2 regions of the Paraburkholderia sp. TE9906 genome follow, and region 2 is predicted to be linked to the other one. Evidence: predicted binding sites of a transcription regulator. Region 2 holds the regulator's gene; the other holds the start of a gene.

Region 1 (7,976 bases), on a different contig from region 2:
AATCGCGGTCAGGTTCGGGTTCTTCAGCATGATCTTGAACGCTTCCGTGACCTTCTCGGTCGTGGCGCCACCGCCCACGTCGAGGAAGTTCGCCGGTTCGCCGCCGAACAGCTTGATGGTGTCCATCGTTGCCATTGCGAGGCCAGCGCCGTTCACGAGGCAGCCGATGTTGCCGTCGAGCGAGATGTATGCGAGGTCGAACTTCGATGCTTCGACTTCAGCCGGATCTTCTTCGTCCAGATCGCGGTACGCGACGATTTCCGGATGACGGAACAGTGCGTTCGAATCGAAGTTGAACTTGGCGTCGAGCGCGATGACCTTGCCGTCGCCGGTCAGGATCAGCGGGTTGATTTCGGCCAGCGATGCGTCGGTTTCCCAGAATGCCTTGTACAGGCCTTGCAGGATCGCGCGCGCTTGCGGCAGCGAAGCGGCGGGCACGCCGATCTTCGTTGCGAGTTCGTCGGCTTCAGCATCCTTCAGACCGGTCGCCGGGTCGACGGCGATCTTGTGGATCAGCTCAGGCGTCTTTTCCGCGACTTCCTCGACGTCCATGCCGCCTTCGCTCGATGCCATCACGACGATCTTCTGCGAAACGCGATCGATCACGAGGCCGACATACAGTTCCTTCTTGATGTCAGCGCCTTCTTCGATCAGCAGACGGTTCACCTTCTGGCCTTCCGGACCGGTCTGGTGCGTGACGAGCTGCATGCCGAGGATCTGGTTCGAGTATTCGCGAACCTGTTCCAGCGACTTGGCGACCTTCACGCCGCCGCCCTTGCCACGGCCACCCGCGTGGATCTGAGCCTTCACGACCCATACCGGGCCGCCGAGCTCTTCCGCGGCCTTGACCGCATCATCCACCGAGAAGACCGGCTTGCCGCGCGGTACCGCGACGCCGAATTTCCGCAGGATTTCCTTACCCTGGTACTCGTGAATCTTCATGCGTGATTCCCTTCAGTCTGAGAGTTGGATTGAACTTCGTTTCCGCTGCCGTCGTTCATGCCGGACGCGTTGCCGCCCTCGCCTGACGATGCCGCGCGATCCACTGAATGCGGTGCGTGGCCATACCAGCGCGGATAAAACTGTTGCACCGCCTCGCCGTCGAAACGCAGCGCGTGGCAGCGTCCCAGCTGGAATGGCGGTTTGTCGTTGGAATGCTCGCCTGTGCTGTTAGACGATTCGTCTCCTGAACCTGCGCTCGCGCCTCGCGTGCCGCCATTGGAGTCACCGGTGTTCCACACGTCGCCGGCGAATGCCTGAATCGCGGCGGTCGGCAGAATCGCACACAGCTCGGTGAGATGCGTGCAACCGGCCGTGCCGCCGAGCAAACGGGCAGCATCGCGACGGAAATTGTGCTGGAGATTGAGCCCGATGAGGGCACGGTAGGCGGGATTGCTGACTTGGCACAAACCAGGATAGGGCACCCAGTCGGACGACGCCTCGGCGTCGACGACATTGAGCTTGCGATCGATGGTGATGCGAAGCCAGAGTTCATGGATCGGCTGACCATTGGGCCGGACGCCCGACGCAAGCGCCACATCGCGTGGTTTTTCGTCGGTCAAGCACGCTTCCACATCCCACAGGCCATCGGCTCGCTCATAGGCTTCCGCTCTGATTGCGCGACGATGGCGCAACTGACGGGACACTGGCGGGGAAAGCGGCATGCGGGAAGGAAAGGCCGGATTGGAAAACCCACGAATTTTAGCATACTGGGTATTTGAGACAGGTTGGAATCCGCAAGGACGGGCAGCGAGGCTGGGCGCCTATCTCGAAGGAAATGGGTGTGAGGCCGGAAGGGGCGGCCCAAAAACGATGCCCGAAGTCAACGCGGCTATTCGCCGCCCCACTCCTCGTCGAGGCCTTTGAGGATTTTGCCGATCGTGGCGCCCGAAAAACCGCGCGCCGCCAGAAATCGCGTCTGCTTGGCCCGCTCGGCGGGCGTCTCGGGAAGCTGGCCGAACTTTTTGCGCCAGACGGCCTGAGCACGCACGAGTTCGGTCTCACGCAATTGCGCGCTGGCTTCTTCGACGAGTGTCTGGTCGAGCGCGTGCTGCTTCAGTTCGCCGAGAATCCGGTTCGCGCCCAGCCGCGACGAGCGACGATGAACCAGGCTTTCCGCGAAACGCGAGTCGGACAGCCAGTTTTCGGCCTCCAGCGCGTCGAGCACCGTGTCGAGCGAATCGCTTTCTTCAACGAATGGCTTCAGTTTGCGTGCGAGTTCGGCGCGACTGTATTCGCGGCGCGACAGATAGCCGAGCGCGCGCCCTTTCAGCGAACGTGCCGGACGTTGGGATTTTTTTGCTTCATCTTGCCCCGGTCTCGCTTCGCCAGGTGTGCGACGCGAACGGGTGTAGGTGGTCTCGGAAGGGTCCGAGGTTGAGGACTGCGAGGGTTCAGACTGCGCGCGCTGCTGGCCGTGGCCCGCAGCGCGGTCGTGTGCGTCGAACGATTCGAATGGATCGAACGGATCGTCGCCTTCATCGCGCGGGCCGGCCGAATGGCGTCCGCCATCGGACAACGGTCGGCCCTTGCGTATCACTTGATGCTTACTCTTCTTCGTCCGCGACTTCAGCGCCTGCGCCGGTCACGGCTTCCGCCATTGCATTGACGCCCAGCGATTCGCGGATACGGTTTTCGATCTCGCGAGCGATGTCCGGATTTTCACGCAGGAATTCGCGCGCGTTATCCTTGCCCTGACCAATCCGCTCGCCGCTGTAGCTGTACCAGGCACCGGCCTTGTCGACGATCTTGGCCTGTACACCCAGGTCGATGATTTCGCCCTGGCGCGAAATACCTTCGCCGTACAGAATGTCGAAAATCGCTTCGCGGAACGGGGGCGACACCTTGTTCTTGACGACCTTCACACGCGTTTCATTGCCGATCACTTCGTCGTTCTTCTTGATCGAACCGATCCGGCGAATGTCCAGACGCACCGATGCGTAGAACTTCAGCGCGTTGCCGCCCGTGGTGGTTTCCGGGTTGCCGAACATCACGCCGATCTTCATGCGGATCTGGTTGATGAAGATCACGAGACAGTTCGTGCGCTTGATCGTGCCGGTGAGCTTGCGCAGCGCTTGCGACATCAGACGCGCTTGCAGACCCGGCAGCGAGTCGCCCATTTCGCCTTCGATTTCAGCCTTCGGCACGAGTGCCGCGACCGAGTCGATCACGATCATGTCGATCGAGCCCGAACGCACCAGCGCGTCGGCGATTTCGAGCGCCTGTTCGCCGGTGTCCGGCTGCGAAACCAGCAGGTCGTTCACGTTCACGCCAAGCTTGCCCGCGTACTGGATGTCCAGCGCGTGTTCCGCGTCGATGAACGCCGCCGTGCCGCCGATCTTCTGCATTTCGGCGATGACCTGCAGCGTCAGCGTGGTTTTACCGGACGATTCCGGACCATAGATTTCGACCACACGGCCACGCGGCAAACCGCCGACGCCCAGCGCGATGTCGAGGCCGAGCGATCCGGTTGAAACCACCTGGATGTCTTCGACTACCTCACCTGCGCCGAGCCGCATGACCGACCCTTTGCCGAACTGCTTTTCGATCTGCGCGAGCGCGGCAGCCAGCGCCTTGCTCTTTTCAGCAGTCAGTCCAGCCGAGCCTTTCTTGCTTTCTTCCATGAATCGTCCTTTGCTATGATGAACGGCGTCTGAGGCAGGTGTACCGTCCATTTTTGAAGGACAGCACACGAAACCCAGACACTGTATAAAAAAACAGTAGTTTTGGCAAGTGCGATTCTCATGCGAACGCGCATTTTTACCGTCGCACTGCCCAAACTACCCACAATAATTTTCGGAGACCGCTGTGCGCCGGGAACACCCACGGTGCCGGCAAGGCCAGGCTGGCGCATCATGCGAATTCTGATTGCCGAAGACGACAGCATACTCGCGGACGGTCTGGTCCGATCACTCCGCCAATCGGCCTATGCGGTCGATCACGTGAAGAGCGGCGTGGAAGCCGATACCGCGTTGTCAATGCAGACTTTCGACCTATTGATCCTCGATCTGGGCCTGCCGCGCATGTCCGGGCTCGAGGTGCTGCGCCGCCTGCGCGCGCGCAATTCGCACATGCCGGTATTGATCCTGACCGCCGCGGACAGCGTCGACGAACGCGTCAAAGGCCTCGACCTCGGCGCCGACGACTACATGGCAAAGCCCTTCGCGCTAAACGAACTCGAAGCGCGCGTGCGCGCACTGACGCGGCGCGGCGCGGGCGGCGGCCCGACGGTCGTGCGGCACGGCTCGCTGTCGTTCGACCAGGTTGGCCGGATCGCCTATGTGAACGAGCAGGTGATCGACTTGTCGGCGCGTGAACTCGGCTTGCTCGAAGTACTGCTGCAACGGATCGGCCGGCTGGTCTCGAAGGAACAACTCGTCGACCACCTGTGCGAATGGGGCGAGGAAGTCAGCAATAACGCGATCGAAGTTTACGTGCACCGCCTGCGCAAGAAGATCGAGCCGAGCGGCGTGCGCATCATCACCGTGCGCGGCCTCGGCTACTGCCTCGAAAAAGCCGCGGCGCCCGCCGGCGCGGGCGCCGGCACCCCCGCCCCCGCCGAGCCCGACCCGCCCGCCTCGCCGCCGTCCGGCGCGATGCCGGCGAGCCATCACTACAAATAGAGGGCATCCATGTCCGCGCGCGCAGATCGCGCCCCGGCGGCGCACGCGGCGGACCTCGACGAGGCGCGCGACGAGCGCTACGCCAATCCGTTCGCCCCGCCCGACGAAACCGAGGCCGCCGCCGCAGCCCGCCCGCGCTCGCTATTCGGCGAAATTCTCGACTGGATGCTGGCGCCGCTGCTGCTGCTCTGGCCGATGAGCCTCGCGGTCACCTACCTGGTCGCCAAATCGATTGCGAACGGCCCGTTCGACCGCGCGCTCGAAACCGACGCCTACGTGCTCGCCCGCCAGATCCATCCGGTCAATGGCGTCGCGGAACTGTCGCTGCCCGACTCGACGCGCGACTTCCTGCGCGCCGACAACGTCGACAGCGTGTTCTATCAGGTGCTCGGCACGCGCGGCGAACTGGTGAGCGGCGAGCGCGACATGCCGCTGCCGCATGAAGAGGACCGGCCGCCGCCGGGCATCGTCGAATTCCGCGACGACATGCTGCACGGCAACGACATCCGCATCGCCTACACGACCGTCGAGTTTCCGCGCACGCCCGGCGCGCAGCCCGTGCTGGTGCAGGTCGCCGAAACGCTCGACAAGCGCAGCCAGCTGGCCAACGACATCATCAAAGGCGTGATCCTGCCGCAGTTCGTGATTCTGCCGCTCGCGATCCTGCTGGTGTGGTTCGGCCTGTCGCGCGGCCTTGCGCCGCTGCATGCGCTGCAGGCGCACATCCGCGCGCGGCGCCCGGACGATCTGTCGCCGCTCGAAGCGCGCCGCGCGCCGCCGGAAATCGAGCCGCTGGTGACGTCCTTCAACGATCTGCTGACGCGCCTCGAACAAAACATGGAGTTGCAGAAGCGCTTCATCGCCGACGCCGCGCATCAGATGAAAACCCCGCTCGCCGGCTTGCGCATGCAGGCCGAACTGGCGCTGCGCCAGGACGTGTCGGCGGAAGTGCACCGCTCGCTCGAACAGATCGCCACCAGTTCGGAGCACGCCGCGCGGCTCGTCACGCAGTTGCTGGCGCTGGCGCGTGCGGAAAACCGTATGTCGGGGCAGATATTCGCGCCGGTCGAGGTAAGCGAGGTCGCGCGCAACGCCGTGCGCGACTGGGTGCAGGCCGCGCTCGCCAAGCAGATGGACCTCGGCTACGAAGCGCCCGACGGACCCGTCGAAGTCGACGGCAATCCGGTGATGCTGCGCGAAATGCTGTCGAACCTGATCGACAATGCGATCCGCTACACGCCGACGGGCGGGCGCATCACCGTTCGGGTGAGACACGAAGCGGCGGCACGGCTGGTGCATCTGGAAGTCGAAGATACCGGCCTCGGCATTCCGGTCGCCGAACGGTCGCGGGTGATCGAGCGCTTCTACCGGATTCTCGGCCGCGAAGGCGACGGCAGCGGGCTGGGGCTGGCGATCGTCCGCGAGATCGCGACCATGCACGGCGGCGTGCTGGCCATCGAAGACAACGTCTATCAGGAGTCGCCGCGGCTTGCGGGGACGCTCGTGCGTGTCAGTTTGCATGTGCATGAGCGGGGCGGGACTTACCCTAACGCGCCCTGAACGGCAAAACTCGCACACGGGTTTTTGAGATACGTTAGGCGAATCTTGCGGAAATTTTCCAGGCATTTAACAGACGTTGCCAAACCGAAGCCTGCATTTCGGATTCTGCTCATTCACCTCGCCACGTCAGTGCGCCGTAAGTTTCCACTCCAATAATCGGTTTCACGGGAACGCTTTTACCGGCGCTCCGCGTGCATATCAATATTGGAGACAGCATATGGCTACCGTTGGCGGGCAAATCTCGCACGTGCCGATGACGCGCGAGGAGAAGCGGGTGATCTTCGCATCGTCGCTAGGGACGATTTTCGAGTGGTACGACTTCTATCTGGCCGGCTCGCTCGCGGCCTTCATCAGCAAAAGCTTCTTCTCCGGCGTCAATCCGACGGCCGCTTTCATCTTCACGCTGCTCAGCTTTGCCGCGGGCTTCGCGGTCCGGCCGTTCGGCGCGATCGTGTTCGGGCGGCTCGGCGACATGGTCGGGCGCAAGTACACGTTCCTCGTCACGATCGTGATCATGGGCCTGTCGACGTTCCTGGTCGGCTTTCTGCCGGGCTACGCGGCGATCGGCATCGCTTCGCCGGTGATCTTCATCGCCATGCGGATGCTGCAAGGCCTCGCACTCGGGGGCGAGTACGGCGGCGCCGCGACCTACGTGGCGGAACATGCGCCGGCGGGACGCCGCGGCTTCTATACGGCTTGGATCCAGACCACCGCCACGCTCGGCCTGTTCCTGTCGCTGCTGGTGATTCTCGGCGTGCGCACGGCAATGGGCGAAGACGCGTTCGGCGCATGGGGCTGGCGCATTCCGTTCGTCGCCTCGATTCTGCTGCTGGCCGTGTCGGTGTGGATTCGCCTGCAACTGCATGAATCGCCGGTGTTCGAGCGCATCAAGGCGGAGGGCAAGACGTCCAAGGCACCGCTTTCCGAAGCATTCGGCCAATGGAAGAATCTGAAGGTCGTGATTCTCGCGCTGATCGGTCTGACCGCCGGCCAGGCCGTGGTGTGGTACACGGGCCAGTTCTACACGCTGTTCTTCCTGACGCAAACACTGAAGGTCGACGGCAGCAGCGCCAACATCATGATCGCAATCGCGCTCCTGATCGGCACGCCATTCTTCCTGTTCTTCGGCTCGCTGTCGGACCGCATCGGCCGCAAGCCGATCATCATGGCGGGCCTGCTGATCGCCGCGCTCACCTACTTCCCGCTGTTCAAGGCGCTCGCGCACTACACGAACCCGGCGCTGGAAGCCGCAACGCTGCGGGCTCCGATCGTCGTGATCGCGGACCCGGCGCAGTGCTCGTTCCAGTTCAATCCGGTCGGCACGGCGAAGTTCACGAGCTCCTGTGACATCGCGAAGAGCGCGCTGTCGCGGGCGGGCCTGAACTACGAGAACGTCGCGGCGCCGGCGGGCACGCAGGCGCAGATCCGGGTCGGCGATACGGTGGTCAACACGTTCGACGGCCGCGCCGCCGATGCGAAGGAGCAAGGCAAGCTGTTCGACACGACGCTCGCCGCGACGCTGAAGGCCGCGGGCTATCCGGCGAAGGCCGATCCCTCGCAGATCAACTGGCCGATGAGCGTGGTGATCCTGACGATCCTCGTGATCTACGTGACGATGGTCTACGGTCCGATTGCGGCGATGCTGGTGGAAATGTTCCCGACGCGGATTCGCTATACGTCGATGTCGCTGCCGTATCACATCGGCAATGGCTGGTTCGGCGGGTTCCTGCCGGCCACGGCGTTCGCGATCGTCGCGGCAAAGGGCAACATCTATTCGGGGCTGTGGTATCCGAT
Region 2 (7,976 bases):
ACCGATCGCCGCCACACTCGTTGCTGTGCCAGGCGCCGGGCCCGCGCTGCCGCGGCTCGTGCGGCGCTGCAAGTACCACTGCACGGTATTGATGAACAACAGCATGAGGAACGACACCACCAGCATCACCACCGCCAGCGCGGTCGCGCCGGCGTAGTCGTATTGCTCGAGCTTGGTGATGATCAGGAGCGAGGTGATTTCCGATTTCATCGGCACGTTGCCGGCGATGAAGATCACCGAGCCGTACTCGCCGAGCGCACGTGCGAACGCGAGCGCGAAGCCCGTCAGCAGCGCCGGGAACACCGCCGGCAGCACGACCCGGCGAAACGTCAGCCAGCGCGTCGCGCCGAGGCACGCGGCAGCCTCTTCCTGTTCGCGCTCGAACTCTTCGAGCACCGGCTGCACCGTGCGCACGACGAACGGCAAGCCGATGAAGGTCAGCGCGACCAGCACGCCCGCCGGCGTGAACGCGATCTTGATGCCGAGCGGTTCGAGAAACTGCCCGATCCAGCCGTTGCCCGAGTACACCGCCGCGAGCGAAATGCCCGCGACCGACGTGGGCAGCGCGAACGGCAGATCGACCACCGCATCGACGATGCGCTTGAACGGGAACGTGTAGCGCACCAGCACCCACGCGACCAGGAAGCCGAACACCGCGTTGATCAGCGCGCCGCCGAGCGCCGAGAAGAACGTCAGCCGGTACGACGCGAGCACCCGCGGCGACGTGACGGCGCGCACGAACTGCTCCCAGTCGAGCGTCGCGGTCTTGAGAAAGGTCGCCGCAAGCGGAATCAGCACCACGAGGCTCAGATAAGCCACCGTGATGCCGAGTGTCAGGCCAAAGCCGGGCAATGCGCTCGGCTTTCGGAAGGTCAACGTCGTCATGCTGGATACTCGTTCAGGTTGATGCTGGCGGTTTGATCACCGATCTTCGGCCGCCGGATCCGGATTCCGGTTGGCCAAAAGCGCGCCCACTGGGCGCGCTCGGAAGTGGCGCGTTGCCGCGCCGGTGTGTCGATGCCGGTTAGGGCATCGACAGCGTTATTGAGGCTGGTAGATCGAATCGAACACGCCGCCGTCGGCAAAGTGCGTCTTCTGCGCGTTCGCCCAACCGCCGAACGAATCGTCCACCGTGTACAGCTTCAGCTTCGGAAACTTCGCGGTCAGGTCGGCCGGCACCTTGTTCGAACGCGGACGGTAGAAGTTGCGCGCGGCGATCTCCTGGCCTTCCTCGCTGTACAGGAAGTTCAGATACGCCTCGGCCAGCTTGCGCGTGCCGCGCTTGTCGACGACCTTGTCCACCACCGCGACCGGCGGCTCGGCCAGAATGCTCACCGACGGCACGACGATTTCAAACTTGTCCGGACCGAACTCCTTGAGCGACAGGAACGCTTCGTTTTCCCACGCGATCAGCACGTCGCCAATGCCGCGCTGCACGAAGCTGGTGGTCGCGCCACGCGCGCCCGAGTCCAGCACGCCGGCGTTCTTATACAGCTTGCCGACGAATTCCTTCGCTTTCTGCGCATTGCCGCCCGGCTGATGTTCCGCGTACGCCCACGCCGCGAGGTAGTTCCAGCGCGCGCCGCCCGAGGTCTTCGGATTCGGCGTGACGATCGACACACCCGGCTTGATCAGATCGTCCCAGTCCTTGATGTGCTTCGGGTTGCCCTTGCGCACGAGAAACACGATCGTCGACGTGTACGGCGACGCGTTGTCCGGCAGGCGCTTTTGCCAGCCCTTGTCGAGCAGACCCTTGCCGGCGAGCGCGTCGATGTCGTAGGCGAGCGCGAGCGTGACGACGTCCGCCTGCAGGCCGTCGAGCACCGAGCGCGCCTGTGCGCCGGAGCCGCCGTGCGACTGCTTGAAGGTGATCGTCTCGCCGGTCTTCGCTTTCCATTCCTTGCCGAACGCCTGGTTGACGTCCTGATACAGCTCGCGCGTCGGGTCGTAGGAGACGTTCAGCAGCGTGGTGTCGGCCGCGTGCGCCGAGGCAATCGCGCCGAGCGCGCCGGCCGCGCCGAACGCGAGCGCCGCGATGAGTTGCTTCGTTTTGCGAGCCAGCCCCGTGTGTCGATGATTCATGTCAACTTTCTCCGCGTGTAGTGCGCTGAAACCAGCGTGATTTGTTCTGTGTCGCGGTCACGTGCACATGAGCGCCAACTGGAAGGCAGTCTATCGAAGCGCTTTCATCATTAAAAATAATGTTTCTTCATTCTTTAATACGCAAAAGTGGTAATGACAGCTGGATAAGGCGTTGCGGCACGAAAACGGATGTTTTGACGCCGATGAGCGACGCCGTAACGGCCCCCAGGGTCACGAACTTAAAGTAAAGCTTGAATTGCGCCGAATACTGTATAAAAATACAGTCACCTGTTCATACATACAGTGGCCATGACAAAACTCACCGCACGACAGCAGCAGGTTTTCGATCTGATTCGCCGGGCGATCGAACGCACCGGTTTTCCGCCCACCCGCGCGGAAATTGCCGCCGAGCTGGGCTTCAGCTCGGCCAATTCGGCAGAAGAACATCTGCGCGCGCTCGCTCGCAAGGGTGTGATCGAACTCGCCGCCGGCGCGTCACGCGGTATTCGCCTGCTGGCGGGTCCGGAAGATTCACCGCATCAGTTCACGCTGCCGCACGCGAGCATCATGCAGCTGTCGCTGCCGCTGATCGGCCGGGTGGCCGCGGGCAGTCCGATCCTCGCGCAGGAACATATCTCGCAGCACTTCGCGTGCGACCCGGCGCTGTTCTCGAGCAAGCCCGACTACTTGTTGAAGGTGCGCGGGTTGTCCATGCGCGACGCGGGCATCTTCGACGGCGACCTGCTCGCGGTGCAAAAGAAGAGCGAGGCGAAAGACGGTCAGATCATCATCGCCCGGCTTGGCGACGACGTCACGGTCAAGCGTCTGAAGCGCCGGCCTAACGGCCTCGAGCTGATCGCGGAGAACCCCGATTACGAGAACATTTTCGTTGAAACCGGCAGTGCGGAATTCGCGCTGGAGGGTATCGCCGTGGGGCTGATCCGCCCTGGCGAGTTCTAAACCACCGCGCCTGTTCGCTTAATCCCACGCTGCCTCAACGCTGCCTCAACGCTGCATCGCCTGGAGAGACTCATGGAACGCCTTGCCCGCCTGTTGCCCTTTCGCCAGTTCGGTCGTTTGCGCCATTTGCGCAATCTGGTGCCTTGCTCATTGATCGAAGCACCGGCTCAGGACTGCGCCTCGCTGTTCGACGCGCCCGCTGATGGAGCGAGCCTGCCGTCGTCATTGCCGGCGTTTGCCCGTGTGTCGTTGAACTCGGGGTTGAATACGGCGGAACCCGCACGGCGCGCGCCGGTGCGCGTCTATCACGGGCCGTCGCGGCTGATCATGGTGGGCACGGTCGAGGCGGTGTGCGGCATGATCGACCGTTGCATTGCCGATGAAGCCAATGTGCACGGTGCAGTCTTCGAGTCGTGAGCGTGTCCTGTGCAGGCAAGAGGCTGCACCATGCCTCGCGCATCGCTGTTGTCGTGCTCGCTTTTCAGACCTGCTGTTCGGATATTTGCATAGAATGGGATTGTTTTTGCGGGGCCGTAGTCCACGTTAAATCCAATCTGATCGGGAGTTCCATTCGATGACAGGTCCGACACGAACCAAGGGCGCCGCCACCCGGCCGCTGCTCATCACGCTGGTTGTAGTCGTAGTGATTGCGGCACTCGGGTTTGCTTACGCGTCACCCTATATCGCGCTGAATAATCTCAAACGCGCGGCAGATGCACGCGACGCGCAAACCGTGAATCAATACGTCGATTTTCCCGCGTTGCGCGAGAGCCTGAAGGAGCAGATCGCAGGCATGCTGACGCGCCGACTGGACGCGGATAACGACAGCAAAATGGCCACCATCGGCGCGATGATCGGCGTGACGCTGATCGGTCCGCTGGTGGATTCCTATGCGACACCGGACGGCGTCGCGGCCTTGTTGAACGGCATGCCGCCGCACGGCGATCCTGGTGAACATCCGCCTGCCGCAGCCACAGAAACGCCTGCCTCACCCGCCGCCGACACCCCCACCACTGCAACGACCCCACCATCGCGGCAAACCACGGCAGGCTATCGCGGCCTCAACGAGTTCGTCGTCACCTACCGGCGCGGCGAAGCCAACGCGCACTACTCGGCGGTCTTTCGGCGCGAAGGTCTGTTCACGTGGAAGCTCGCCGCGATCAATCTGAACGAATGACCGGCCGGCCGTCACGGCCAGCCACTCGCCCCATGCGCGGCGTCCCTACGCAGCAAGCCGCATCAAGCCGCAGCTTGCTGCTGCTCCTGCGCGGAAGAACACGCCACCAGAATGCTGCACGACACGCGATCGAGCAGCGGCGTGTTGCCCGCCCCCATCCACCATCGCGACAAGCCGGTGCGGCAGCGATGCCCGACCACCACGAGATCGACATGCAGGTCGTTGGCGAGGTTCGCAATCTCGTCGATCGGATGACCGAACGCGAAGTGCCCTTGTGCGCTCACACCACGCTCGGTGAGCCAGTCCACCCCTTCCTGCAGGATGTCGCGCGCGGTTTTTTCGAAGCTGCCGCACGCCACATCGGTCAGCAGGCCCGCGCTTTGCGCAATGCTTGAGCGCATGTCCACCACGGACAGCAGATGCGTTTCGGCCTTCAGGTCCAACGCGAGGTCAGCGCCGCAACGCAGCGCCTTGCGCCCTTCGCGCGAGCCGTCATAACACAGCAGAATTTTTTGGTAGCTCGCCATGGTTTTCTCCCTTCGCGCGGGAAGCGCGGTCTGAATGAATCATGGTGCGCCGCAATTCAGGTTGCAAGGGATGGAAAACGCTAAGTGTGCGGACCATGCGCCCTAAACCGGTGCGCGCGGGCTTGCGCCGGCTTCACAGCGGTTTGGCAAATGGATGCGGCAGTGCAAAACCCGGTCTTCGAATCGCCATCTGCCTGCCAACGTCTACCTGCCGATGCCCTAGAATAGGCGGCCTTCCCGGCCATTCGCGTCGTTTCCCGGAGCCTCGATCGAGTTATGCCTGAAGCCGCCATTGAATTCCACCAGGTCAAAAAAAGCTACGGCGAAAAAATCGTCGTCGATGGACTGTCGTTTCATGTCAACGCCGGCGAATGCTTCGGCCTGCTCGGCCCGAACGGCGCGGGCAAGACGACCACCTTGCGCATGCTGCTCGGCATCGCGGCACCCGACGCCGGCGCGATCCGTCTGTGCGGCGAGCCGATCCCGGGCCGCGCGCGCGTCGCACGGGCGCGCGTCGGCGTCGTGCCGCAATTCGACAATCTCGACCCGGACTTCACCGTGCGCGAGAACCTGCTGGTGTTCGGCCACTACTTCGGCCTGAGCGCCGCGCAATGCCGCGCGATGGTGCCGTCGCTGCTCGAATTCGCGCGGCTCGAAAGCAAGGCCGATGCGCGCGTGAGCGAGCTGTCGGGCGGCATGAAACGGCGTCTGACGCTAGCACGCGCGCTCGTCAACGATCCCGACGTGCTGATCATGGACGAGCCGACCACCGGCCTCGATCCGCAGGCGCGCCATCTGATCTGGGAACGGCTGCGCTCGCTGCTCACGCGCGGCAAAACGATCCTGCTGACCACCCACTTCATGGAAGAAGCCGAGCGGCTCTGTCACCGGCTATGTGTGATCGAAGAAGGCCGCAAGATCGCCGAAGGCGCGCCGAGCGAGCTGATCGCATCCGAGATCGGCTGCGACGTGATCGAGATCTTCGGTCCCGATCCGATTGCATTGCGCGATGAACTGGCGCCGCTCGTCGAACGAACCGAGATCAGCGGCGAGACGCTGTTCTGCTACGTGAACGACGCGCAACCGGTGCATGCGCGGCTCAAGCAGCGCGCCGATCTGCGCTATCTGCATCGGCCGGCGAATCTGGAGGACGTGTTTTTGCGGCTCACGGGCCGCGAGATGCAGGATTGAAGAGACCGCCGCACGCCGAAGCCATCACGACACCGCACGAGACACGCAATGGACGCACGCACTTACGAACCCCCTGGCGACACACCGTCGAAGCAGGAGCCCTTCGCCGCCTTCCCTGCCAACGCCGTCAACTGGATTTCGGTATGGCGCCGCAACTATCTGGTCTGGAAGAAGCTCGCGCTCGCGTCGATGTTCGGCAATCTCGCCGATCCGATGATCTACCTGTTCGGCCTCGGCTTCGGGCTGGGGCTGATGGTCGGACACGTCGACGGCGTGTCGTACATCGCGTTTCTGGCAGCGGGCACCGTGGCGTCGAGCGTGATGATGTCGGCGAGTTTCGAGTCGATGTATTCGGGCTTCTCGCGCATGCACGTGCAGCGCACGTGGGAGGCGATCATGCATACGCCGCTGACGCTCGGTGACATCGTGCTCGGCGAGGTGATCTGGGCGGCCAGCAAGTCGGTGCTGTCGGGTGCGGCGATCATGCTGGTGGCGGGCGCGCTCGGCTACGCGAATTTCCCGTCGATGCTGCTGGCGTTGCCGGTGATCGTGCTGACCGGCCTCGCGTTCGCGAGCATCGCAATGGTGGTGACAGCGCTCGCGCCGTCGTACGACTTCTTCATGTTTTACCAGACGCTGGTATTGACGCCGATGCTGCTGCTCTCCGGCGTGTTCTTTCCCGCGTCGCAACTGCCCGCGGCCGCGCGAGCGGTGACCAGCGTGCTGCCGCTCGCGCATGCGGTCGATCTGATGCGCCCGGCGATGCTCGGACGGCCCCTCGACAACGCGCTCCTGCATCTGGCCGTGCTGGCGGCTTATGCGGTGGGCGGATTTATTGTGTCGGCGATTCTGTTTCGACGGCGGATGATGAAATAGCCCACGCTTGTCGAATACGTTGAATACGCCGAACGTCGTGGATAGCCGCAGGTGACCGGCGCGCGGCAGTCCTGCGGCAACTTGAGCTGCGTCGGTGCGGGCCTGTGCGTCCGAAGCGCGATTCGCCTCAGTCCTCTTCGTCCGTCCACGGAATGTCGACGTCGGAGATGAACGCCACCGTCGCGAACGGGCCGCCATCCTGGCGTCCGATCTTGCCATCGGCGCGCTGCCATTCGACCCGGAACACCGTGGCCGGATCGTCGGCAATCAGGCGCACGGTCCGAACCTCATCGGGATCGGCTTCCTCGACGGGACCATCGAGCGAAACCTGCAGTTCCTGCGGCCACAGTCCATCGGCGGGATCGTAAATCTTGTCGCCGTCGGGAATCAGCGTGAACGCTTCCACTCCGATGGTCGCCGAAGCGTCGACGATCATCTTGCCCAGCGCGCGCAGCAAGGCAGTCGCCCGTGCCGAATTGGCCTGACGGATTGCCAGATCCCCGCGCGTGAGCGCCTGCTCGAGTTTTGGGTTTGTTTTTTGTTGCGCCATTCGATGTCCTGAGTCCTATCGCTCTGTTGTACGCGGCGCGCACGTCGATAGCGTGCCGCGCTCGATTTTTCGGGCTGAATCCTACCACTGGTGCCCCTCAAGGGGACTGCCTTCGGGCGTGCGCTGCAGTATTGCAGCGCCACAGCCGGTTCTTCCCGGTCGCCTCCGTCCCCCTCAGTTTAGGTCGTGAATCGGTTTCCGGGAGGGACATTTGCCTGCCAGCTGACGAACGCGGTCTTTTCAGATGTGAGCGCGCGCGACCGCTCCGCCGGTCAGCGACCTCTACCGGCGTGGCGATGATTAGCGCAGGAGTTGGCGTCGTTCGTGACGAGCCGGCTGATCGATGCAAACGCGCATCGCGTTCGCGACCGGCTTGTGCGGGATGTTTTATGCGGTGGAAAGTTGGCACGCGCCTTAAGCAGCGGTGTGGGCGAAGCCAACCAAACGAGATCGCGGCCGCTCCGGCGACCACGCCGGAGCGATCCGCAACGCGGGTTCATGCCTGGCTCGAAACCACTTCGAACCAGGCTTGTCGACCCACGCCCGGCGACCCCATCAAGGCGCCGGGTTCGGCTGCAACTCATGCAGCGCGTCGATCTCCGCGAGCACTTCC

What was found. The regulator LexA, encoded in region 2, represses DNA repair genes until DNA is damaged. The targets are predictions, from matches to a motif close to ACTGTATNNNNATACAGT.
Region 1: recA (recombinase RecA) is a predicted target of LexA. The motif match lies at 3,704-3,721, and genes of this name have one in related genera.

The regions. Positions count from the first base shown of each region.
Region 1 is NZ_JBWCCT010000004.1:192,254-200,229, reverse strand. Features, by position in the region: gene sucC (ADP-forming succinate--CoA ligase subunit beta) at 1-942, opposite strand, end outside; gene ACZ9H4_RS11820 (DUF2889 domain-containing protein) at 939-1,664, opposite strand; gene recX (recombination regulator RecX) at 1,832-2,539, opposite strand; gene recA (recombinase RecA) at 2,547-3,623, opposite strand; gene ACZ9H4_RS11805 (response regulator) at 3,855-4,622, shown strand; gene ACZ9H4_RS11800 (sensor histidine kinase N-terminal domain-containing protein) at 4,632-6,182, shown strand; gene ACZ9H4_RS11795 (MFS transporter) at 6,400-7,976, shown strand, end outside.
Region 2 is NZ_JBWCCT010000003.1:411,275-419,250, forward strand. Features, by position in the region: gene cysT (sulfate ABC transporter permease subunit CysT) at 1-885, opposite strand, end outside; gene ACZ9H4_RS09625 (sulfate ABC transporter substrate-binding protein) at 1,042-2,082, opposite strand; gene lexA (transcriptional repressor LexA) at 2,392-3,042, shown strand; gene ACZ9H4_RS09635 (hypothetical protein) at 3,115-3,459, shown strand; gene ACZ9H4_RS09640 (DUF2939 domain-containing protein) at 3,617-4,219, shown strand; gene ACZ9H4_RS09645 (universal stress protein) at 4,282-4,746, opposite strand; gene nodI (nodulation factor ABC transporter ATP-binding protein NodI) at 5,023-5,937, shown strand; gene ACZ9H4_RS09655 (ABC transporter permease) at 5,986-6,813, shown strand; gene ACZ9H4_RS09660 (hypothetical protein) at 6,941-7,363, opposite strand; gene ACZ9H4_RS09665 (NADP(H)-dependent aldo-keto reductase) at 7,919-7,976, opposite strand, start outside.